2 regions of the Neobacillus sp. SM06 genome follow, and region 2 is predicted to be linked to the other one. Evidence: a T-box and tRNA genes for the amino acid it is inferred to sense, from the RefSeq annotation. Region 2 holds a T-box; the other holds one or more tRNA genes.
What was found. The T-box of region 2 lies ahead of tyrS (tyrosine--tRNA ligase). A T-box ahead of a tRNA ligase gene usually reads a tRNA of that ligase, here a tRNA-Tyr.

Region 1: it has a tRNA-Tyr gene. The T-box ahead of tyrS (tyrosine--tRNA ligase) is inferred to sense a tRNA for this amino acid. The anticodon was not compared.

What each region holds. Positions count from the first base shown of each region.
Region 1 covers NZ_JBNWEO010000007.1:947-9,946, reverse strand. Annotated here, with positions in the region: rRNA gene ACQYAD_RS01210 (23S ribosomal RNA) at 1-441, shown strand, start outside; rRNA gene rrf (5S ribosomal RNA) at 571-687, shown strand; tRNA gene ACQYAD_RS01200 (tRNA-Asn) at 697-771, shown strand; tRNA gene ACQYAD_RS01195 (tRNA-Ser) at 776-867, shown strand; tRNA gene ACQYAD_RS01190 (tRNA-Glu) at 881-952, shown strand; tRNA gene ACQYAD_RS01185 (tRNA-Val) at 962-1,037, shown strand; tRNA gene ACQYAD_RS01180 (tRNA-Met) at 1,194-1,267, shown strand; tRNA gene ACQYAD_RS01175 (tRNA-Asp) at 1,271-1,347, shown strand; tRNA gene ACQYAD_RS01170 (tRNA-Phe) at 1,634-1,709, shown strand; tRNA gene ACQYAD_RS01165 (tRNA-Thr) at 1,726-1,801, shown strand; tRNA gene ACQYAD_RS01160 (tRNA-Tyr) at 1,830-1,914, shown strand; tRNA gene ACQYAD_RS01155 (tRNA-Trp) at 1,919-1,992, shown strand; tRNA gene ACQYAD_RS01150 (tRNA-His) at 2,004-2,079, shown strand; tRNA gene ACQYAD_RS01145 (tRNA-Gln) at 2,117-2,191, shown strand; tRNA gene ACQYAD_RS01140 (tRNA-Gly) at 2,196-2,270, shown strand; tRNA gene ACQYAD_RS01135 (tRNA-Cys) at 2,277-2,350, shown strand; tRNA gene ACQYAD_RS01130 (tRNA-Leu) at 2,363-2,444, shown strand; gene ACQYAD_RS01125 (hypothetical protein) at 2,715-3,086, opposite strand; gene ACQYAD_RS01120 (hypothetical protein) at 3,120-3,683, opposite strand; gene ACQYAD_RS01115 (hypothetical protein) at 3,736-4,230, opposite strand; partial or broken gene ACQYAD_RS01110 (hypothetical protein) at 4,585-5,040, shown strand; gene istB (IS21-like element helper ATPase IstB) at 5,076-5,846, opposite strand; gene istA (IS21 family transposase) at 5,843-7,420, opposite strand; gene ACQYAD_RS01095 (hypothetical protein) at 8,192-8,389, shown strand; one part of gene ACQYAD_RS01090 (IS3 family transposase) at 8,434-8,708, shown strand; one part of gene ACQYAD_RS01090 (IS3 family transposase) at 8,707-9,000, shown strand, end outside.
Region 2 covers NZ_JBNWEO010000011.1:10,613-24,735, reverse strand. Annotated here, with positions in the region: gene ACQYAD_RS03395 (cell division protein FtsA) at 1-391, opposite strand, end outside; gene ACQYAD_RS03390 (bifunctional 3-deoxy-7-phosphoheptulonate synthase/chorismate mutase) at 643-1,719, shown strand; gene ccpA (catabolite control protein A) at 2,040-3,038, shown strand; gene ACQYAD_RS03380 (acetoin utilization protein AcuC) at 3,142-4,320, opposite strand; gene ACQYAD_RS03375 (acetoin utilization AcuB family protein) at 4,317-4,964, opposite strand; gene ACQYAD_RS03370 (GNAT family N-acetyltransferase) at 4,995-5,627, opposite strand; gene acsA (acetate--CoA ligase) at 5,845-7,563, shown strand; partial or broken gene ACQYAD_RS03360 (transglycosylase domain-containing protein) at 7,615-10,325, opposite strand; T-box leader at 10,503-10,716, shown strand; gene tyrS (tyrosine--tRNA ligase) at 10,761-12,020, shown strand; gene ACQYAD_RS03350 (H-type small acid-soluble spore protein) at 12,116-12,298, opposite strand; TPP riboswitch at 12,470-12,584, shown strand; gene thiC (phosphomethylpyrimidine synthase ThiC) at 12,743-14,123, shown strand, end outside.

The DNA of each region.
Region 1 (9,000 bases), on a different contig from region 2:
TCTCCCCCAAGAGTCCACATCGACGGGGAGGTTTGGCACCTCGATGTCGGCTCATCGCATCCTGGGGCTGTAGTCGGTCCCAAGGGTTGGGCTGTTCGCCCATTAAAGCGGTACGCGAGCTGGGTTCAGAACGTCGTGAGACAGTTCGGTCCCTATCCGTCGTGGGCGCAGGAAATTTGAGAGGAGCTGTCCTTAGTACGAGAGGACCGGGATGGACGCACCGCTGGTGTACCAGTTGTCTTGCCAAAGGCATCGCTGGGTAGCTATGTGCGGACGGGATAAGTGCTGAAAGCATCTAAGCATGAAGCCCCCCTCAAGATGAGATTTCCCATAGCGTCAAGCTAGTAAGATCCCTGAAAGACGATCAGGTTGATAGGTCAGAGGTGGAAGCGCGGTGACGTGTGGAGCTGACTGATACTAATCGATCGAGGACTTAACCAATGTAGTTGAATGCGCGATCTCGTTCTTCGTTTACTTCTTCTTGATTATCTAGTTTTGAGAGAATGAATTTTTAACTTTCTCTTGAAAAAATAAAAAAAGGCATTATAATAAAATATGTCTTGTTCATAGTCTGGCGGCAATGGCGAGAAGGTCACACCCGTTCCCATACCGAACACGGAAGTTAAGCTTCTCAGCGCCGATGGTAGTTGGAACGCAAGTTCCTGCGAGAGTAGGACGTTGCCGGGCTTGGATTGTTCCGCAGTAGCTCAGTGGTAGAGCTATCGGCTGTTAACCGATCGGTCGTAGGTTCGAATCCTACCTGCGGAGCCATTTTGGAGAGCTGTCCGAGTGGCCGAAGGAGCACGATTGGAAATCGTGTAGACGGGTAACCCTGTCTCAAGGGTTCAAATCCCTTGCTCTCCGCCATATATATTTTAACGGCCCCTTGGTCAAGCGGTTAAGACACCGCCCTTTCACGGCGGTAACACGGGTTCGAATCCCGTAGGGGTCACTTTTAAATGGAGGATTAGCTCAGCTGGGAGAGCATCTGCCTTACAAGCAGAGGGTCGGCGGTTCGATCCCGTCATCCTCCACCATTTAAATAATATTATCGCGGGGTGGAGCAACGAGCAAAGCATCGTTGAATCTGCAGCGAGTTGTACTCAACGAACAGCATCTTGAGTAAACATTCTGAGTTGAGGACAGTCCATTGCTAAACATAGGGCATGGATAAATTAATTACTTCTTATTGTCGCGGGGTGGAGCAGTCCGGTAGCTCGTCGGGCTCATAACCCGAAGGTCGCAGGTTCAAATCCTGCCCCCGCAATTCGGTCTGGTAGTTCAGTTGGTTAGAATGCCTGCCTGTCACGCAGGAGGTCGCGGGTTCGAGTCCCGTCCAGACCGCCACTTTAATAAAAAAATACGGCTCGGTAGCTCAGTCGGTAGAGCATGTTGCTCATATCATTGAGAAAGCTTCCAGTGCAACATGTGAGAAAGATCGAGAGATCCTTTCGAGCAAAGGACGATTTCAGAATAATTTAGGATATTGAAATAATATGGCTCGGTAGCTCAGTCGGTAGAGCATGTTGCTCACATCGTTGAGAAAAGCTTCCAGTGCAACATGCGAGAAAAATCGAGAGATCCTTTCGAGCAAAGGACGATTTCAGAATAATTTAGGGTATTGAAATAATATGGCTCGGTAGCTCAGTTGGTAGAGCAAAGGACTGAAAATCCTTGTGTCGGCGGTTCGATTCCGTCCCGAGCCACCATTGAAATTGGTTTTGAGCCGGTGTAGCTCAATTGGTAGAGCAACTGAATCGTAATCAGTAGGTTGGGGGTTCAAGTCCTCTCGCCGGCACCATGAGCTGGCAATAAATAATTAAAAATGTGGAGGGGTAGCGAAGTGGCTAAACGCGGCGGACTGTAAATCCGCTCCCTCTGGGTTCGGCGGTTCGAATCCGTCCCCCTCCACCATTATAGGGGTATAGTTTAAAGGTAGAACAGAGGTCTCCAAAACCTCCAGTGTGGGTTCGATTCCTACTACCCCTGCCAAACAGATAATGGCGGTTGTGGCGAAGTGGTTAACGCACCAGATTGTGGCTCTGGCACTCGTGGGTTCGATTCCCATCAATCGCCCCATTAAAGACTAGAAATTATATTAAAAATATGTTATGATTGGGCTATAGCCAAGCGGTAAGGCAACGGACTTTGACTCCGTCATTCGTAGGTTCGAATCCTGCTAGCCCAGCCAATTTGCGGAAGTAGTTCAGTGGTAGAACACCACCTTGCCAAGGTGGGGGTCGCGGGTTCGAATCCCGTCTTCCGCTCCATGAAATGGCGGCATAGCCAAGTGGTAAGGCAGAGGTCTGCAAAACCTTTACCACCGGTTCGAATCCGGTTGCCGCCTCCAAAATTTTAATATGCCGGTGTGGCGGAATTGGCAGACGCGCACGACTCAAAATCGTGTTCCTTCTGGAGTGTCGGTTCGACCCCGACCACCGGTATCATGAGAACTCTTTAAGTTCATTTTAAAGCAATTAGAAACCCCGAAAACGTTGATTTATCAATGTTTTCGGGGTTTCTGCTTTTTAAGGGTCACGATAGAAAACGATAGGAATTTAAAAGTTTTACACCAGAAATACACATAGTATCATTTATTTTACACAGTTTTACACAGGGTTTTCTATCTCCCTTATATGGTCCTTAGATGCACAATTAATTAGTATCTGAGACAAATTAAGTAGCCAAAGAGAAGAAATCAGATGATTTTGATGCTAAAGACCAATCCCGCTTGCTGCATTATTATCAAACAGGTTTACTTTTTGTATGTAGCGTTGCAATGAATCACTTCTTTTATGCCTCGTCTGTTTCATAATCTGATGCTCAGCCTTACCCGCTTTTGCTGCTGTACTGCAAAAGCCACTCCGCAGGCTATGCGCACCGTATTTTTCGGAAGGCATTCCAACTGACTCGCAACATCTTTTTACGATTAATCGGGCAGATTGAGGGGTCATTCTACCAAGGATATTTCCATGACGATCAATTCTTCGGAAAAGAGGGCCATCCTCAAGGCCGGCCGCTTCAATCCAGTCTTCTAACAATCGTACAGGGCAGGTAAGTGGGCTGCTACCATATGTTAATGCCACTATTTGCCCTTCTCCTTTTTGATCCGTCTTACTTCATACCAGATTCAGCAATAGTCCTTCCCGTGTCTTCTCCACATGTTCAACATCCAAAGAAATGAGTTCACTTCTACGTAAGGCAGCTGCCCAACCAATAACCAGAAGAGCGCGATTTCGGTTGCCGATACTCGTGCCTCTCGGAATAGTCTCTACAACTTTTCTAAGGTCTTCTAGCCACAGAGCATCATTCCCTTGTTCTTTTACTCCTATTGAGCGCTGTATCCCGTCCCAGACCACTTTTACAAGTGCTGTTTTTGTTGGACTTTGGAAGCCTGCTGTTTCATGACGTTGGGAAATGGCAGTCAGTTTTCTTTTAATGGAAGAAGCCTTCAGGCTCTTTCCTAAGAATGTTATGTAGTATACGAGGGTTTCTGGTTCAGCAGGGAGGGAGTGAAAACCGTTTGTTTGACACCAATCTGTAAACTGAGTCCAGTCTGTTCGATATGCTCGTTTTGTGTTTTCGGCTTTCGAATTGGCTAAATGTTGTCTGGCCTCCTGTTGAAGTTCTAGAATATCCGTGGAAAGAGTCTGGTCATCGCGATGCTTGAGTTCTAATGTCATTTTGGTATCTCCCAATATCACCAATTTATTTTTCAATGGTATAAAGTGAATTTTATCTATTCAATCTTACATACTCGATGATAGAAAATATAGCTTGCTCTTTGAGCGACTCAAAATTCTGGTCAAATGACAAACGCTTCCCCTCGAATTTGAAGGCATCCAGCAAATAACTGACTCTCGGCTTTCGATATGCCCTGCTGTTGGCGACACAGCGATCCCACACTTCTTTTTCCAACTCATTCGAATATTTTCGATGCAGGATGCATTCATGGAGCAAGCTTTTCTCAATCTCAATAATTCCTTCGAATACATTCTTCCGGGCTATTTCCCACCACATGACTTCCCGTTCGTTGACGACTGGCTGATCTGCAGTTGTGTAATGATTTTCAATGATGGAACGCAGCACGGCCGACTGACTGATGTTTTGTTCCTGTTTGGTTTCCTCTATTCGATCCCATGTTTCATCCAATAAAGTAAGAGAGACTTTCCTTGTTGTTCCAGATGCGGGCCTCCCGGCGCCTTGGCGTTTTCCTCCACGAGAGTTCATCTCATTCCTCTTCCTTTTGATTTAGGTTACTAAAATTATTATATAAAATTAAAGGGAGAAACGAAAGGGGGCGATAGATAATTCAGGTTACTTAAATCAATTTTATTAAGGTTACCTTTATTGAAGCGAATTGTTTTTTTCTTCCTTTTCTATATAGCGATAATAAGGGTTATCGATAGTTAGACTAATTGCAGCTCAATCATTAATCTAATTGAAAAGTAACGCAAAAAAAAGCTTACCTGAACTTTGGTAAGCTCATATTTAGATGCGAAACGCAAAGGCAACTAATTATTCAGTTAAGTAATGTCGCTTATTTGTATTCTCAATGGTGAGTAGGAAGGGGAAGGGAAAATAATGAATCGGATTAGTGATATAACCAAGCGTGATATCCTAGATTTGTTTCAGAATGGAATTGATACAGATGAATGGTATCTACCGGACAAAGTTTCATATCATTACTTCGGACGAATGGATGAAATAGATTTTTTGAAAAGATTGTACGAACTGGAAAGCATGCCGAGTAATGATCCGAGGTTTTCAAATGCTGAAGGGGATATTGTTCAACACACAGTAAATAACGATGATTACCCTTCTTGCTGGGTTTTTGAGGATGAAAGATTCCCATTGAAAAACGGGTCGGATGAAAAATACTTGAGATTTCTGTCTGAGGTTTTTCATCCTGAAGTCAGATTTGAAAAAGGATAATGGAGAGAATATCTAAATAAAATAAATCAATTGCTTCAAAATGACGGATATGAACTTTACCCGGCAGGAAAAATATCCAAGCATGATACCTATGATTGGCGTATTGTAGCCGTCAAGTAAAAATGAACACTTTTTGCTCATTAATTTTGAACACTTTTTTCCATGAAAATGGATGAACGATGTTTCATACGATAGCTGTCGTCATTCCTAAAATGAATGATTTCTGCACGATGCAACAATCTGTCCAGAATAGCCGTTGTAATGCCAGGGTCTCCCAATAGTTCGCCCCATTCATTTGGCCCCTTGTTGGAAGTTAAAATGACGGAAGCATTGTCATACAGGTCATTTATTAAATGAAAGAAAAGATTGGCTTCTCGAGAATCCATTGCCATGAACATCAAGTCATCGATAATAACCAAATTGGAACCCCGGATGCGCTTCATTCTTGTCTGTGCTTTTCTGCTGACATCCTCCGTCTTCAGCGTATGGATGAGTTGCCCCATGGAAATAAAGGATACCTTATAGCCTTGATGAATAGCCTCTATACCCAGCCCCGTTGCCAAGTGTGTTTTTCCCACGCCCGGTGGTCCAAGGATGATCAAATTATATAGCTGGTCCAGCCATGTGTATTCCTTTAACTGATTAACCTGTTTTTGGCTCAGGGATTGTTGCTCGTCTACCCGAAATGCATCAATTGTTTTATAAAACGGGAATGCTGCCAATTTCAATCGTTTTTCAATTAACTTTTCATCCCGGCGTTTCAATTCATAGGCGATCAGATGATCCAGAAACATGCGGTATGTCCAATCTTGTGACTCGGCCTGGTGAATCAGAGAGGGCAAATGATTTGCCGTCTCTGATAACCGCAATGTTCGAAACTGTTCCTGCAGCTGTTCAAGTGATTGTGTCATACGGTTGCTCCTTTCAATACATCCAGATAGCGTGCCAATTCCCGGGTTTCCGGCTTCGTATCCAGAAGCGAAAGATCTATATCATGCAGCGCCTTGATCTCCTCATCCATATGTTTCGGTTCATCCTGTTGATGCTGGCGCTGAATGAATGCCAACACATCACTGTACTCAGTGGCACTGTATACACCACGTTTGGCGCACTCTCGCAGTGTTTCATCCCTGACGGTTTGGTTTGCCGCCTTGGATACCTTTAAAATGATTCCCAGCTGATCACGCACATAACGCGGGTATCTATGATGAATTTCCTCCAGAAAAGCAGTAGCCGTTTTTTCATCTGTAAAATTGGTGGATACGGTGGCAATGTATGCGCTTATCCCCTTGGTCCGATCCCGTGTATGCTGCCTGTCCTGAATGAGTTTTCCCTTTTCGAATGCTATGAGATGGTTGGCGATAACTGGTCCTTCCGTTTGCTCTCGTATCACCAGACGGTTCTCAGCCGTTATTTCAATATAGACCTCTTTCTCTTTTTGATAGGTTCCGAGTGGAACAGAATAGCGATTGGATTGATAGATAATCGTATTGTCCTTTCGCACTGTTCTTGTTATACTAGAACCAACATTTGAAATAGTAATTTCTTTGATGACCGGCTTAAGGTGTTGCTTTTCCAGCACAAACACTTCAACTGGTCTCTTTTTTGTTGTATTATGTATTTTTCGATTGCCGGTTCTCCCCAGCCATGCCATACAGCTTTCATTCCATAGGTCAATGTTTTGAAAGACACGGTTTTTGGCGAAGTTGTCCTTGACAAAACCTACGACTCTCTCAATTCGCCCTTTGCTTTCCGGATCAGCTTTTCTACAGAAATGGACTTTCAATTTTCTCGCCTCCCGATAAGCCTGAAATTCCTCTGTCAGAATCAAATCCCCCGCATTCTCGTTTACCATAAGCAGGGCATCCTGGTCATATACCAGTTCGTCGGGCATACCCCCAAAATACTGGAATGCATGCTCATGCATGCGAATCATATCTTTTGTCGTAAATGGCCTATCCAGCCATTCAACATATTTGTATCTCGAATGCGATAGTACAAAGGTGATGAAATACATTTTGACGGACTTGCCCTGTGGCGTTTTCTGGTTGGTCTTTCCAAAGTCCACCTGGGCTTGTTGCCCCATCGGTGGATCAGGTATCGCCTCATAAACCCGTTGATGTGTCTCTTTTGGTATGGCATATTTCTCACGAAGCTCTTTCACATAACTTCGTACGGTACTTTCCCCAACAGTGAAGTTATCGTATTTCTCCATTAGCCAATCATGAACTTGCGCTGATGACATATCAGGATTTTCACTAAGCCATGTGTGGATAAGCATCTCATATGGATCCAGCTTTTTGGTGCGGGACTTTGTCGAGGCTGCCCACTCTGCCAATTCCTTCGGGGATTTCTCTAGATATTTGTATACAGTCGTTCTTGATACCCCCAGTTTCCTGGCAATTCTCCTAATCTTAAATCCTTGTTCTTTTAATTGCTTGATCTTCATATACATTTCCCATTTTTCCACCTTTACTTCCTCCATCACAATATAAATCAACCAATATTATATCGTATGGAGCAGATTTTTGAAGGGATCAGCCGTGGCGATGCATTTTACCGGTGTTGCCCCTCCCCGGGGCAACACCGGTAAAATGCAAAATACCTGCCCCCACATCTCAGTAAAAGTGTTCATTTTTATCTAGCAGAAATGGTCTACTTTAGTTTAGCATTCACACGTATATTCCAGCCGGAAGAAAACCATATGTTTATTCCCTATTCGCAGAGGAATGAAAAAGCAATTAAAGAGAAAAAAATAGTGATTCCTCGAAAGGCGAGAAATCAGATTTATCAAATCTTAGAAGAGTTTAATAATGTAATGCGAAAGACAAGTGAAACGGGATGGCAAGAGGATGTTTTAATAAGTGAAGAAGTTTTTAATGACATCAATAAGTTTTATGCGCCAAAATGCTATAATGATCAAAAAAAGTACGTAGACACTAATAATTTAAGAGATTTCATTAACTCCATGCACCTAATTGTCTATTTGATGCTATAGAATTTTTCGAGAAATACTGCAACGAGGAATTCGCTAAGACAATTAATGCGATATTTCAACTGCAATCACTTATTTAGACGGTAAATAATTCGAAAGACATCTTGAATTCCTTTCGACTAGTAGACCGACTGGATAAGAAAGACATAGCACCCGCTTTTCAATTTCATATTTTTCGTAATGGAAAGATACAGGGGATTTTGGTTTGATGTATGGTGCAGCTCTAATCTGCTATAATTTCTAATAAGGTGGTGTTGACTGATGTTAGAAGACCAAAACAGTGCGCCAAGAAGAAAATTTGCTTGGGCAGATAAATGGGTAAAGATGACGGGAGAACGGGCAAGAATTGATGCAAAGGTAAATAACACGTATATTGTGTACGAAAAGAACGGAAAACTGGTTAAAGAATTCCCGAATGGAAATGTTGTCCCTCTTCCTAATGAGGATCAATCATTATAATGCTACATATAAACTAGACAATAAAAAAGGAGTTTCTTAGTTGTATGTCAACCACTCGAAGAAAGTTTAACCCAGAAGAAAAAGCGCAAATTGTACTGGAAATCCTAAAGGAAGAAAAGTCAGTTTCACAGCTCGCTTCTGAGCATGGGATCCATACCAATGTCCTCAACCGGTGGAAATCCGAGGTGGTACAAAACCTCTCACAGCTGTTTGTTGATGATCGTAAAGGTATCACCAAAATGAAAAAAGAATATGAACAACAAATCAATGAACTCTACGCCGAGGTTGGTAAGTTAACCACCCAATTGTCGTGGCTTAAAAAAAAATCTGGCCTCTAACTTTACTCGTGAAGAGCGTATTGATCTCATAGAATGGGATTGCTCCGAACACTCCATCCTCGTACAAGCGGATTTACTTAATCTAAACCGCACCAGTCTTTACTATAAGCCGGTCCCTCCCTCTCCGGAGGAAATTCGCCTCAAGCACCGGATTGATGAGCTATATACAAAGCATTCTTTTCTGGGCTATCGAAAGATAGCTGCCATTATGAATCGAGAAGGGGATCTTATTCACGAAAATACAGTAAGAAAGTACATGCGAGAGATGGGTAT
Region 2 (14,123 bases):
TTTGAGTAGAAGACTGTTTTTCGGCCACTTTTGCTTGAGCTGACTGGACAGCAGTTAACTCCAAATGAAGGATATCCTGTTTGAGCATCATCGGTTTGCCCTGAATGGAAACGACTGCTTTAGCTCGTTCTGTTTTTAATGATCTGCCCGCTGCTGCAACGCAAACATTGTGTAGCGAACCATGCTTTTCTTCTAATGCTTCCTTAATTCCGGTAATTACTTTTGAAACGGCCAAAACATCATGGATTTGACCATCAAGCATGGCCCGTTCTGCATGCTCTTTCGATAAGATATCAACAACTTGAAAAATTCCGTCCATTTTTTCGAGAATAATTCCAACTACTGAGCGGGTTCCGATATCGAGTGCAAAGATTTTTTTATTTTTTTGCAATTTTTCGTGCACCTTCTTTTAAAAATGACATATAATACTTTAACGCTTAAAAGCGTTTAATTGATAAAGAAAAAATACGTGACAAAGAATAATATTTCCGCTATAATAAAGCCTAATTATATAGAAAATGTAACATATTTTTATGGAGCAATAAAGATAATTCCCATAATGGGGCACTGAAACAAGGGTACAATCAGTTATCCGTTTCAGAATTTTTTACATTCATTTTAATTTGAAGGGGCGGGAAGAAAATGGGCAATAAGGAATTGGATCAATTAAGAGCGCGCGTCGATGAACTGAACTTGGAATTATTAAAACTGATTAATGAGAGAGCGCAGCTTGTACAAGAGATTGGCCGAGTAAAAGAAGGGCAGGGGGTTTACCGCTACGATCCTGTTCGTGAACGCAAAATGCTTGATATCATCAAAGCGAATAATGATGGTCCGTTTGATAATGCAACGATCGATCATATCTTTAAGGAAATTTTTAAAGCCGGCTTGGATTTGCAAAAAGATGACCACAGCAAAGCATTGCTTGTTTCCCGGAAGAAAAAATCTGAAGATACGATCGTTACCCTAAAAGGGGAACAGATTGGCGATGGAAACACGCATTTTGTGTTTGGTCCATGTGCCGTCGAGTCGTATGAACAGGTTGCCACTGTTGCGAAAGCGATGAAAGAAAAAGGTTTAAAATTGCTGCGCGGCGGTGCCTACAAACCAAGAACTTCGCCATATGATTTCCAAGGTCTCGGTGTAGAAGGCTTGAAAATTCTAAAGCGTGTTGCGGATGAGTTTGATATGGCTGTGATCAGCGAAATTGTTAATCCGGCCGATATTGAAATGGCGGTTGATTATTTGGATGTCATTCAAATTGGTGCGCGCAATATGCAAAACTTTGAACTTCTAAAAGCAGCAGGAGCTGTGAATAAGCCAGTTCTATTAAAAAGAGGACTTGCTGCAACGATTGAAGAATTCATCAATGCAGCCGAATACATTATGTCCCAAGGAAATGGGCAAATCATTTTGTGCGAGCGGGGAATTCGTACTTACGAGCGGGCAACGCGGAATACTCTAGACATTTCTGCAGTTCCGATTTTGAAACAGGAAACGCATCTACCAGTTTTTGTGGATGTGACTCATTCAACAGGCAGAAGGGATTTGCTGTTGCCAACTGCTAAGGCTGCGATTGCAATTGGAGCAGACGGCGTAATGGCTGAAGTTCATCCGGATCCTGCTGTTGCCCTTTCGGATGCACAGCAGCAAATGGATCTCGGTCAATTTGATGATTTTTATCAGCAATTGCTTTCTTCCAACCTCGTTCGCGTGTAAATTTACCTCACGAACATAAGCCTTCTGCTCTTTAGCAGGAGGTTTTTCAATTTTTTTTGCAAATAGACATAAAATGTCGACTATTGTAATTGCGGCATTAAACTTCTTATCGTATGATTAAATACATAATACAGATTGTTTATTTTCTCACAATAAAAGAAGAACAACCTCGTTTTGATGGAAGGGGAATTTTTCCATCAGCAAGATTGGTATATCCAAAATTTTCAAGGTGTTTTTCTGTTAGGGAAAATGACTAGGTTTATGTATCCTGCTGTAAACTAAAGAAAAGAAACGTTTTGTTTTGAAGGAGAGTGCAAGAATTGAACATCACAATATATGATGTTGCCAGGGAAGCCAATGTCTCGATGGCAACGGTTTCGCGTGTAGTCAACGGAAATCCGAATGTTAAACCTGTTACCCGTAAAAAAGTATTAGAAGTTATTGAACGATTGGGCTATCGGCCGAATGCTGTCGCAAGAGGATTAGCGAGCAAAAAAACAACTACCGTTGGCGTGATCATCCCCGATATTTCCAGCATCTTTTATGCTGAATTAGCCCGCGGGATTGAAGATATTGCCACCATGTATAAATACAATATTATTTTAAGCAATTCAGACCAAAACAAGGAAAAAGAATTGCATTTATTAAACACGATGCTCGGCAAACAAGTTGACGGAATTGTCTTTATGAGTGGAAATATTACCGAAGAACATGTGGCAGAATTTGAAAAATCGCCTGTTCCAATTGTGCTCGCCGGATCAATAGAGGAATCAAAGACCATACCTTCTGTCAATATTGATTATGAACAAGCTGTTTTTGATTGTGTCAATGAATTTATTCAAAAAGGCCACAAACAGATTGCCTTTGTAGTCGGTCCGCTTCATGAGCCGAAAAACGCTGCTCAAAAGCTAAAAGGGTATCAGCGCGCTCTTGCAGAACACAATATTCCGTACAACGAGGAACTGGTCGTTGAAGGGGATTACACGTATGATTCCGGTCTTGAAGCGTTTGATAAGCTGATGGAAGCCGCCGAGCGTCCTACTGCAATCCTGGTTGGTTCGGATGAAATGGCACTTGGTGTCGTGCACGGTGCAGAAGATAAAGGATTTAAAATTCCCGATGATTTCGAAGTGATTACTTCTGATAATACTCGGCTTTCATTGATGGTTCGGCCTCAGCTGACAACGATTGTTCAACCGCTATACGATATCGGCGCTGTTTCCATGCGTCTATTAACAAAGCTAATGAATAAAGAGAAAGTTTCAGAAAACACGGTCGTACTCCCGCACCGTATTGAAGAGCGAAAATCGACGAAATAAAGGAAGACAAGCTACGGATGCTCTACTCGTAAGCGGCTTAAGATACAGCAAAGAAGCTTTCTTCAATCATTAAATAACAGGCTGGCACGTGGTCAGCCTGTTTTTATATCGATGATTCACTTTCTCGCGTTTGGCTGCGGATCGGATAGAGCGCTTTTTCCAGTGTACGTAAGTTTTTTTCCGTGATTTCCGCTTTTCTCGGAATGGGCGGGTATAAATCGGCGGGATCGTCCCATTCGTTTGGAAGTTGTATCGGTGCCTGTTTTTGCCAGAATTCAAGCCAATCGGCTGGTAAACTTCCGTAGCAGTTTGAGTATTCAGTCATTTCAAGCCAAATGAGTGCCCATGCCCTCGGCACTACCCGCCAAATATCGTACCCACCGCCGCCCACTGCGATCCATCGCCCTTCGCAATATTGATGAGCAATTTCATGAGCGAGTTTTGGAATTTCCCGATAACTTCGCATGGTTGTTGATAAATGGGTTAAAGGATCATCATAATGGGCGTCTGCTCCATTTTGCGTCAAAATCACATCCGGTTTAAAAAATTTAGCGACTTCTTTGATTGCATTACGATAGCAAAACAACCATGAATCATCCTCTGTGAAGGCATCAACGGGAATATTAAAAGAAAAGCCGTAGCCTTTGCCTTGGCCTCTTTCATTAACATTTCCAGTACCCGGAAACAAATACCGACCAGTCTCATGAATCGAAAGGGTACAAACATTCGGATCGTCATAAAAAGACCATTGGACTCCATCGCCGTGATGGGCATCGGTATCGACATAAAGAACACGTTTATTGTACTTTTCTTGGATATACTTGATTGCCACAGAACTGTCGTTGTATACGCAAAATCCGGAAGCTTTTCCGCGAAAGCCGTGATGAAGACCGCCGCCAAGATGAACAGCATGCAGAGCTTTGCCTGTCATGACTTGATCAACTGCCGTTAGCGTTCCTCCCACAAGCATGGCGCTTGCTTCGTGCATATTCGGGAAAATCGGTGTATCCTCGGTTCCAAGTCCGTAGCTTTCAGCCGTTTCTTTTGATAGATTGCCTTGGCCAGCCAGTTTAACGGCTTGAACAAAATCTGGATCATGAATAAGAAAAAGTTCATCATCGGATGCTTTTCTTGGTGCGATGATGTTCTTTGGATCTAAAGCATTGATTCGCATTAACAAATCAACGGTTAGTTTTAGCCTGTGCTGGTTGAAAGGATGGTGGCTATTAAACTTATAGTTTAACAGCTCTTCCGAAAACACAAAGGAACAGCGGTCTTTCATAATGAAATCCCCGGCAGGTTGGGCCACAGCACATGATGTCCAGCCAATTTTAAATCATGGATTAAACCGGTTGGATTCATCATTCCTACTCTAATAACCAATATTTTGTAATTGCTGTCCTTTTTATCCGGATAGACAAGTATGCTTAAAATATTGGCATGACGGTTGCGGATGATTGCCGAAATATCACAAAGGACACCTGTAATGTTCGGTACCCTTACTTCAATTTGTGAGCCTGGATGGTGGGCACCCGTCAATTCAACCATTGTCCTAAGTAAATCCGTTTCCGTGATAATTCCAACAAGCTGTTTGTCTTTTGTAATCGGCAGGCATGTAAGCCGGTGGTCGTAGAAAAGCCCGGCGACTTCCTCGATAAAATCGAGCGGGTGTCCGAAGATAACATCTTTTTTCATAATGGTTTCCAACGGTTTTTGCAAGTCTTCCAGGTGTTCTCCTGCATGGAAAATCGAAGGACCGGCCTCCCGTATTCTTGATGCGGTTACAAGGCCCACTAGATGGTTTTCTTCATTGACAATCGGAATATGGCGAATTTTTTTCTGTTCCATTAAACGCAGTCCTGCTTCAATCGTATCGGTAGGCAACAGCGTTGAAACATTCGTCCGCATAATTTCTTCCACGATCATCCGAATTCTCCTCCCTTTGTACGCTATCATCTAATACATAAATCGGTTCATAAAACGGAGTCTGTCAAATTGCTGAATGGAATCATTGCTGACCCTTTTTCCAATTCTAGCCATCAGGCAGTTTGCTGGATGTGAACAAATTTCCGGGTCGTCAGTGGCATACCAGACAAGTCCGCCAGCATTCATCATTTTTTCCATCACCTTGCGATATTCCCACACATTTAATCCGGTTCCTTTTAAATCCCAATGCCAATAATATTCTGTTGTAATAATGATATAGTCTTCCATCGCATCGTCCATCATGGAAACAATCAGAAGGTTTTTTCCGACCGAGCAGCCTCGGAATCGAGGGATCACTTCGATTGCCCCCAATTCAATTAAATCCTCCATTTTTCCTTCAGACCATCGCTCAAGCGGATCGGGATAAAGATAGGTAACATAACCAACGACTGTTTGCCGGTCACGGGCAATCAGAATTCTTCCTTCTTCAAGCTCAGCTATGCCAATTAGCGCTTTGTGCTGTTGGGCAGGAGGGCGAAATGCTGTCAAGTCTTCATGAAATTCGTAACTAGCCAATTCTGCGGGGGAAATCGGTCCCTCAATAATGAGGGTTCCATTTGGCGTTTTTAATTCTTTGGCATTGTATGTTTTTTTGTGCTTCATTTTGTCACCGCCTAAAAATCGCATAATTACTTCTATTATACATAAATTCTTCCTATTAAAAGCGTTTTCACATATTTTTTAGGGGGAATTGTAAAAGATTTATGACATTTCTGAAAGAAGGTTTTAATAAGAATTATTCAATAGACAATTTTAAAAATTGAGAATATATTCTATTTGTACTATAATAATATCAAACGCGAACAAAGGGGGAGTATGAATGAAAGTGGAGGCTTTACCGGTCTTGCAAGGGGAGCATAATTTAGGGAATTACGAAAAAACGTACGAACAATTTGATTGGAAAGATGCCGAAGAAGAATTTTCCTGGCATGAAACAGGTCTTGTCAATTTGGCGTATGAAGCGATTGACCGCCATGCCGAAAATTTCCGCAAAAATAAAGTCGCTTTATATTATCGAGACGGCTCACGCAACGAGAAATACACGTTCAAAGAAATGAAAGAGCTTTCAAACCAAGCGGGGAATGTGTTAAAAACATATGGAGATGTGGAAAAAGGGGACCGCGTCTTCATCTTTATGCCTCGGTCACCAGAGCTTTATTTCACGGTATTGGGCGCAATTAAGCTTGGAGCCATTGTCGGGCCTTTATTTGAAGCATTTATGGAAGGCGCGGTTAGAGACAGACTTCTAGACAGTGAGGCAAAGGTGCTTGTAACCACTTCGGAATTGCTTGAGCGTGTTCCTGTTGCCGAACTTCCTTCGTTAAAGACCATTTTTGTTGTGGGAAAAAATGTCCAAGAGAATGAGCAGACGATTGACTTTCTAAATAAATTTTTTGTGGCAAGCAAGGATCTGGAAATTGAATGGGTGGACCGCCATGATGGACTAATTTTACACTACACATCCGGTTCAACAGGAAAACCAAAAGGCGTTTTGCATGTACATAATGCGATGATTCAGCATTATCAAACAGCAAAATGGGTTCTTGATTTAAAAGAAGAAGATGTCTATTGGTGTACAGCTGATCCTGGATGGGTGACAGGAACATCATACGGAATTTTCGGCCCATGGTTAACGGGTACATCAAATGTGATTGTCGGTGGCCGCTTCAGTCCGGATATCTGGTATAAAATGATTGAAGATTTTGGTGTAACCGTATGGTATAGTGCGCCTACCGCCTTTCGGATGCTAATGGGAGCCGGCGATGAGGTTGTCAAAAAATATAATTTAAGCAGTCTGCGCCATATTTTAAGCGTAGGGGAGCCGCTGAATCCGGAAGTAGTCAAGTGGGGGATGAAAGTCTTTAACTTGAGAATTCACGATACATGGTGGATGACCGAAACAGGCGCCCAATTAATTTGCAATTACCCGTGCATGACAATTAAACCTGGATCCATGGGCAAGCCGCTTCCAGGCATTCAGGCAGCGATTGTCGATGATCAAGGAAATGAGCTGCCGCCCTATCGCATGGGCAACCTTGCCATTAAAAAAGGCTGGCCATCGATGATGTACACGATATGGAACAACAAAGAAAAATATGAATCTTACTTTATGCCTGGCGGCTGGTATGTATCCGGCGACTCTGCATACATGGATGAAGACGGCTATTTCTGGTTCCAGGGTCGGATTGACGATGTGATCATGACTTCCGGTGAGCGGGTAGGTCCGTTTGAAGTCGAAAGTAAGCTGGTCGAACATCCAGCAGTTGCAGAAGCCGGTGTAATCGGAAAACCAGATCCGGTTCGCGGGGAAATTATTAAAGCTTTTGTCTCCCTAAGGGATGGCTATGAGCCTTCTGATGAGCTGAAAGAAGACATCAGACAGTTTGTAAAAAAAGGTTTGGCTGCCCATGCGGCTCCGAGGGAAATTGACTTCCGCGATAAGCTTCCAAAAACACGAAGCGGGAAAATTATGAGACGGGTACTAAAAGCTTGGGAACTCGATTTGCCGACTGGCGATTTGTCGACAATGGAAGATTAAAACGGACCAAAACAAAAAGACCGGGTTGCCGGTCTTTTTGTTTTGGTCAAACTATGGAGCGATGCCGATTTGAACGACATTGGATGGAACGGATTCATTACCGGTAATATCAACCGCTGTCACATAGTAGGCTCCTTCAGCTACTGTGAAAGAAAGGGGAGTGCCATTTTTAATGCTGGCAACTTTTTCGGGGATTGCAGCCATTTTGTACACTCGGTACCCGATGATGTCGCTATCCGCAACTGGAGCCCAAGCAATCGTGGTACCGGTAGCAGTTAAGTTGACCGGATCAGGTGCTTTGCCATTTTCTTTCAGCTCCGCATCGGGGATAAGGACTTTATCCCACCCACCCGTTTTTGGAATCAGTTGACTGTAATCTTTGAAATCAGGCCCAACAAGCCTTTTGATAAAATCTGGATTGAGGATGACTCCCTGTTGGGCAAAATCATCTGGGGTAGAGCTGTTGGCTATATATTTTTTTCCGCCAATTTCTACATATTTTCCATTGATTAAACTGTCGTCCACTTTTGTTGGTGCAAATTTTGCATTGAAATAGTCACTTCTAACGAATCCTGCACTGGAGCAGGCTTCTGAAGGAAGCAGCCCGGATACAGCACAATAAGATTTCTAACGATCCCATCCGGCATTTTAGACTGCTGTTTCGGTGCGATCACTCCCGGCTTGGCGGCATATGCTGAGTTGATCAGCGCTGCCCATAAATTATTCGTTCGTTGGCTGTAAGTTAAATTGCCATGTGCTTGCAATGATTTTGGCGTATCATAGCCTGTCCAAATCCCAAATGTAATATTGGGGTTGGTAGCGACAAACCAGGAATCAATATAATCTGTCCCCGTACCTGTTTTCCCTGCCCAATCGGCTTGAAAGTTTACTTTTGAATTAATTCCGGCTGCAGTTCCTTTTTTGACAACATCCCGCATCATATCAAGGGTCAAAAATGCTGTTTGTGGGCTGAACACATCAACTGGTTTTCCCTTATGCTGGTAAACCACATTTCCCTGTTTATCAATAATCTTATCGATTAAATAGGCATCGATAAATTTTCCGCCGTTGGCAAACGTTGTAAAGGCGTTTGTGTTTTCTTCAACGGTCACCCCATTTTTAATGGAACCGATCGCAGCTGCAAGGTTGGTAAAATCATCTTTCGCAAGCGAGGTAAATCCCATTTTTTCCAAGTATTTTGCCGGTGATTGATCAATGATGTCTTTATACAACTTAACGGCCGGGACATTATACGATTTTGTCAACGCGTATCGTGCTGAGACCAACCCGCTGTAACGTTTATCATAGTTATGCGGCCAAGGACTATTTGGGTTTCCTGGGTTAAGTTTTAAAGCAACATCGGGGAGGACAGAACCCGGCGATGCTTTGCCCAGTTCAAATGCCGGTGCATAGACGAGCAGCGGCTTCATCGTTGACCCATTTTGCCGGATGGAGCTTGTTGCATGGTTCAATTGTTGCCGGTTATAATCTCTTCCCCCGACAAAACTGAGAATTTTTCCCGTTTTATTTTCAATCAACATTGCGCCCACTTCAACAGGCTGCATGATCGTTTTATTTTCGCCTGTTTCCGAGTCTTTCACTGTTTGCGGTTTATCAGGACCGTATGATTTGTACTGGTCTTTTGCTTGCTGCATTGCATCATAAATCGATTTATCGATTGTTGTATGAATTTCGTACCCTTTTTGCCGCAAATTCCGATTGGCTAAAGCAAGGTACTTGTTTTGGATATCTTTATCTTTATTTACTGTTTCTTCTGAAACACCGTCTTTCTGGGCCAGCACCGTAGCAAGAGCTTGAATGGCCCGTTTTTCAATTTCGAATGTCAACCATGGATATTTCTCCACCGGATTCTCTGCTGGTTTTGTGAAATCTTTTGTAATATCGTATGCAGCAGCTTCTGCGTATTGCTTTTTATCGATGTAACCGCTGTCGTACATTCTTTTCAATACGGTTTTCATTCTATCAATCCCGGGCTTGAGATTGTTCTTTATTTTTCCGTCCCGCGTAAATGGTGTGTAACCGAATGGGCTTTGCGGCAGTCCGGCAATAAAAGCAGCCTCCGGCAAAGTGATCTCCTTCGCGTTTTTGCCAAAAATCCCCTTTGCTGCTGCCTGTACGCCAGCAATATTTCGGCCAGAAGCATTTCTTCCAAAAGTTGAAACATTTAAATATGCTTCAAGAATTTGCTTTTTGCTAAAAAATTTCTCAAGCCGAAGGGCAAGCAGAATTTCATTTGCTTTCCGCTGAAAGGACACTTCATTTGATAAAATTTGATTTTTAATTAATTGCTGTGTTAATGTACTGCCGCCTGTTTGAACAGAAGAATTGGTTATCTCTTGTACAACCGCTCTGAAAATTGACTTTGGAACGACTCCGTTGTGCTGATAAAAATATTCATCCTCTGTGGCGACAATGGCATGAATCAAATCATCGGATACTTGATCAAGCTTTACTTCTTCACGTTCAAGGTCAGATCGGAGCTTTCCTAAATACATGTTATCGGCAAAATATAAATCAGATGTTTCGGTATAATTATAAATATCTTTTTTCATGCTTTCATAAGAGTGGATCGGTTCATTCTGAACGAGGGAAGCAAAATACCCTGCACCAACGCCTGTGGCAAAAGAACCGCCAAGAATTAGGACAATAAGAAAAAGTAGAATAAGATTCCAAACGACCTGATACGTTATCCGAGCATTTTTCTGTATTTTTTGGCTGTTCAGCCGGCTTATAGCCGCCATTGCTTTTTTTACCCATAAATGTATCGTCTCGATTAAGCAGCACCCCCTAAAATCATCATTATTATAGCATACCCGAAACAGAAAATTTGACATCTTTCTGCATTATTCTGAAACTTTCATGTCTTATTTGACAGGGGGATTACAAATATGATAAAAAATATGCTATAGTTAATTTAATATCATGCTGTGAAGGGAATCAACGGTAGTTCTTCTGTCCCTGTTTTTAGAGAACCGGCGGCTGGTGAAAGCTGGTACAAATAGAAGAACGAATTACATCCTGGAGCTTTTGCCGTGAATGTAAGAGTAGCGGTGAACGGTTATAACCGTTATTTTTCAAGGTGGAGGATTTTCCTCAAGCCGGGTGGTACCGCGCGTTTTTAGCGTCCCTGCAAAATGTTGCAGGGACGTTTTATTTTTGATTGGAGGTTGACAGACGTGGAGTTATTGCAGGATTTAGCATGGAGAGGGATTATTTATCAGCAAACCGATGAGGAGAGTTTGAAGGATCTCCTGAAAAAGGAAAAAATTTCGCTGTATTGTGGGGTTGATCCAACGGCCGACAGTTTGCATATCGGGCATTTAGTTGCCTTTTTCACACTCCGTAGGTTTCAAATGTATGGCCACCGTCCGATTGTACTTGTCGGCGGGGCAACCGGGCTGATTGGGGATCCGAGTGGAAAAAGCGAAGAACGAAAGCTGTTAACACTGGAAACGGTTCAGCAAAATGTTGAGGGAATTAAAAAACAGCTTGCTGCCATTTTTGAGTTTGAAGGCGAGAATGGCGCAATTCTGGTGAATAATTACGATTGGGCCGGTTCCATGGATATCGTTACGTTTTTACGCGATATTGGCAAGCATATTGGGGTCAATTATATGCTGGCGAAAGACACAATTGCATCGCGTTTGGAAACAGGGATTTCATTTACGGAATTTACCTACACCATTTTGCAGGCAATGGATTTTCTGCATTTGTATGAGGATCATGATTGTAAACTCCAGATTGGCGGGAGTGATCAATGGGGCAATATCACATCCGGACTGGAACTGATCAGAAAAATGCATCCGGAAGGTTCGAAAGCGTATGGGTTAACCATTCCGCTTGTCACAAAAGCAGATGGAACGAAATTTGGCAAAACAGAGGGCGGAGCTGTATGGCTTGATCCGGAAAAAACGACTCCTTACGAGTTTTATCAGTTCTGGATCAACACCGCTGATGCTGATGTGGTGAAATATTTGAAGCTGTTTACGTTCCTTTCCCATGAAGAGATTGAACAACTGGAAAAGAGTGTCCAAGAAGAGCCGCATCTTCGCAAAGCGCAAAAGACGCTGGCAGAAGAAATGACCCGGCAAATTCATGGCGAGGCAGCACTTCACCAAGCAATGAAAATTTCAGCCGCCCTGTTCAGTGGTGATGTAAAAGAGCTATCCGCTGCTGAGATTAAACAAGGTTTCAAGGATGTGCCTTCATTTGAAGTAAAGACTGGTATGGATGTAAATCTTGTTGAGGTGCTGGTAGCTGCCAAAATTTCTCCATCGAAGCGCCAGGCTCGTGAAGATGTTAGCAATGGAGCAGTGTCTGTAAATGGGGAACGGGTAACGGATCCGACCTATACTTTGGGTGAAAGCGACCGAATTGAAGGACAATTTACAATCATTCGCCGGGGGAAAAAGAAGTATTTTCTAATTAAATATTAGAAAGGAATACGTTTTTGTAAAAAAGAAAAGGCCAAATTCATCACGAAATGGCCTTTTCTAATGGCTAAAATGAAATTGTTCGTTGCAATGGCTCTTTAACGGCCTTGCTCAACTAAACTGCTAACCGGTACGTTTTGTTCTTTGTCTGGATGATCGAGGGGATAAACCCTTGCTGTATGATCTTCGTTCACATGCTGAATGTAAACCGGTTTTCCTTCATACGTTACTTTTATCATATTTGGGGAGTCGAAAATCTGTTTTGCCCGATTTTTGTCCATATTTCTTTCCTCCTTTTTATTGTCCATCAGTAGTATGGCTCCAAAATGTTTCTCTATTCTGGATTTAATTTTTTTTGCAGATTATTCGCTGTTGGGTACAATTCAAGTACGAAATCCTTTTATTTTTTTGAAAAGTATGGTATTTTAATAAAGAACAAAATTACTATTCTATCTTTCTACTAGGGGAGTCCGTAATGCTCGGACTGAGAAAAGAAGGCACTAAATTCTTTGACCCTTTGAACCTGATCTGGATGATGCCAGCGTAGGGAAGTAGTGACTAAAGCAATGGCTGTTGCCTTTTACAGCAAGCTGCTACTTTTTTGATGATGACTCAGGTTCTGTGCAAACAGAACCTTTTTTGTTTTCATTCAATTCTTTCGTTTATCGCGGAATGAACGATGCTGTATCTTCCAGATCAAATCAATATTTTAAGGAGGAAGTTACATGCAAAAGGAAAAAGCAATGAACATCGAATTGAAGTCGCAATTTACTGGGAGTAAGAAGGTGTATATCCAAGGTTCGAGAGAAGATATTCAAGTGCCAATGAGAGAAATTTCCGTTAGCCGAACCCGCACTTCTTTTGGTGAAGAAGAAAATGCTCCAGTACGTGTGTATGATACAAGCGGGCCTTACACAGATGAGCAGTTTACCATTGATATTCGCCAAGGACTGCCGGCATTAAGGGGAAAATGGATCTTAGAGCGCGGTGATGTTGAAGCCTACCATGGACGGGAAATCAAAGCGAGTGACAATGGATATCGTGAAGGTGAGAATAAAGCAAATCTCGAACAATTTCCAACGATCAATAAAACACCTTTACGGGCAAAGCCTGGCCGCAATGTTACGCAAATGCATTATGCAAAACAAGGAATAGTTACACCAGAGATGGAGTTTATCGCCATTCGGGAAAATTTGGATCCGGAATTTGTCCGCAAGGAGGTTGCCAGAGGCAGGGCGATTATTCCGGCAAATATTAACCATCCGGAAAGCGAACCAATGATTATAGGGAAAAATTTCCATGTGAAAATCAATGCCAACATCGGAAACTCCGCTGTCAGTTCTTCTATTGATGAAGAAATCGAGAAAATGACTTGGGCAACCCGCTGGGGCGCTGATACCATTATGGATTTATCGACAGGAAAGAATATCCACACAACAAGAGAATGGATTATTCGCAATTCCCCGGTGCCGGTCGGAACGGTGCCGATTTATCAGGCGCTTGAAAAAGTCAATGGAATTGCAGAAGATTTAACATGGGAAGTTTATCGCGATACGCTAATCGAACAAGCGGAACAAGGAGTAGATTATTTTACGATCCATGCCGGTGTTTTACTAAGGTACATTCCATTAACAGCTGCAAGGACAACGGGAATTGTTTCGCGCGGTGGTTCCATCATGGCTCAATGGTGCCTGGCCCATCATAAAGAAAATTTCCTCTATACTCACTTCGAAGAAATCTGTGAAATTTTAAAGCAATACGATATTTCAGTTTCCCTCGGTGATGGTCTGCGCCCGGGCAGTATTGCAGATGCTAATGATGAGGCGCAGTTTGCCGAACTTGAAACATTGGGAGAATTAACAAAAATCGCCTGGAAACAGGATGTTCAAGTGATGATTGAAGGTCCTGGTCATGTGCCAATGCACATGATTAAAGAAAATGTTGATAAGCAAATGGAAATTTGCGATGAAGCACCGTTTTATACATTAGGGCCCTTAACAACCGATATCGCACCAGGCTATGACCACATTACATCAGCGATTGGTGCGGCGATGATCGGCTGGTTCGGAACAGCAATGCTTTGTTATGTAACCCCGAAAGAGCATC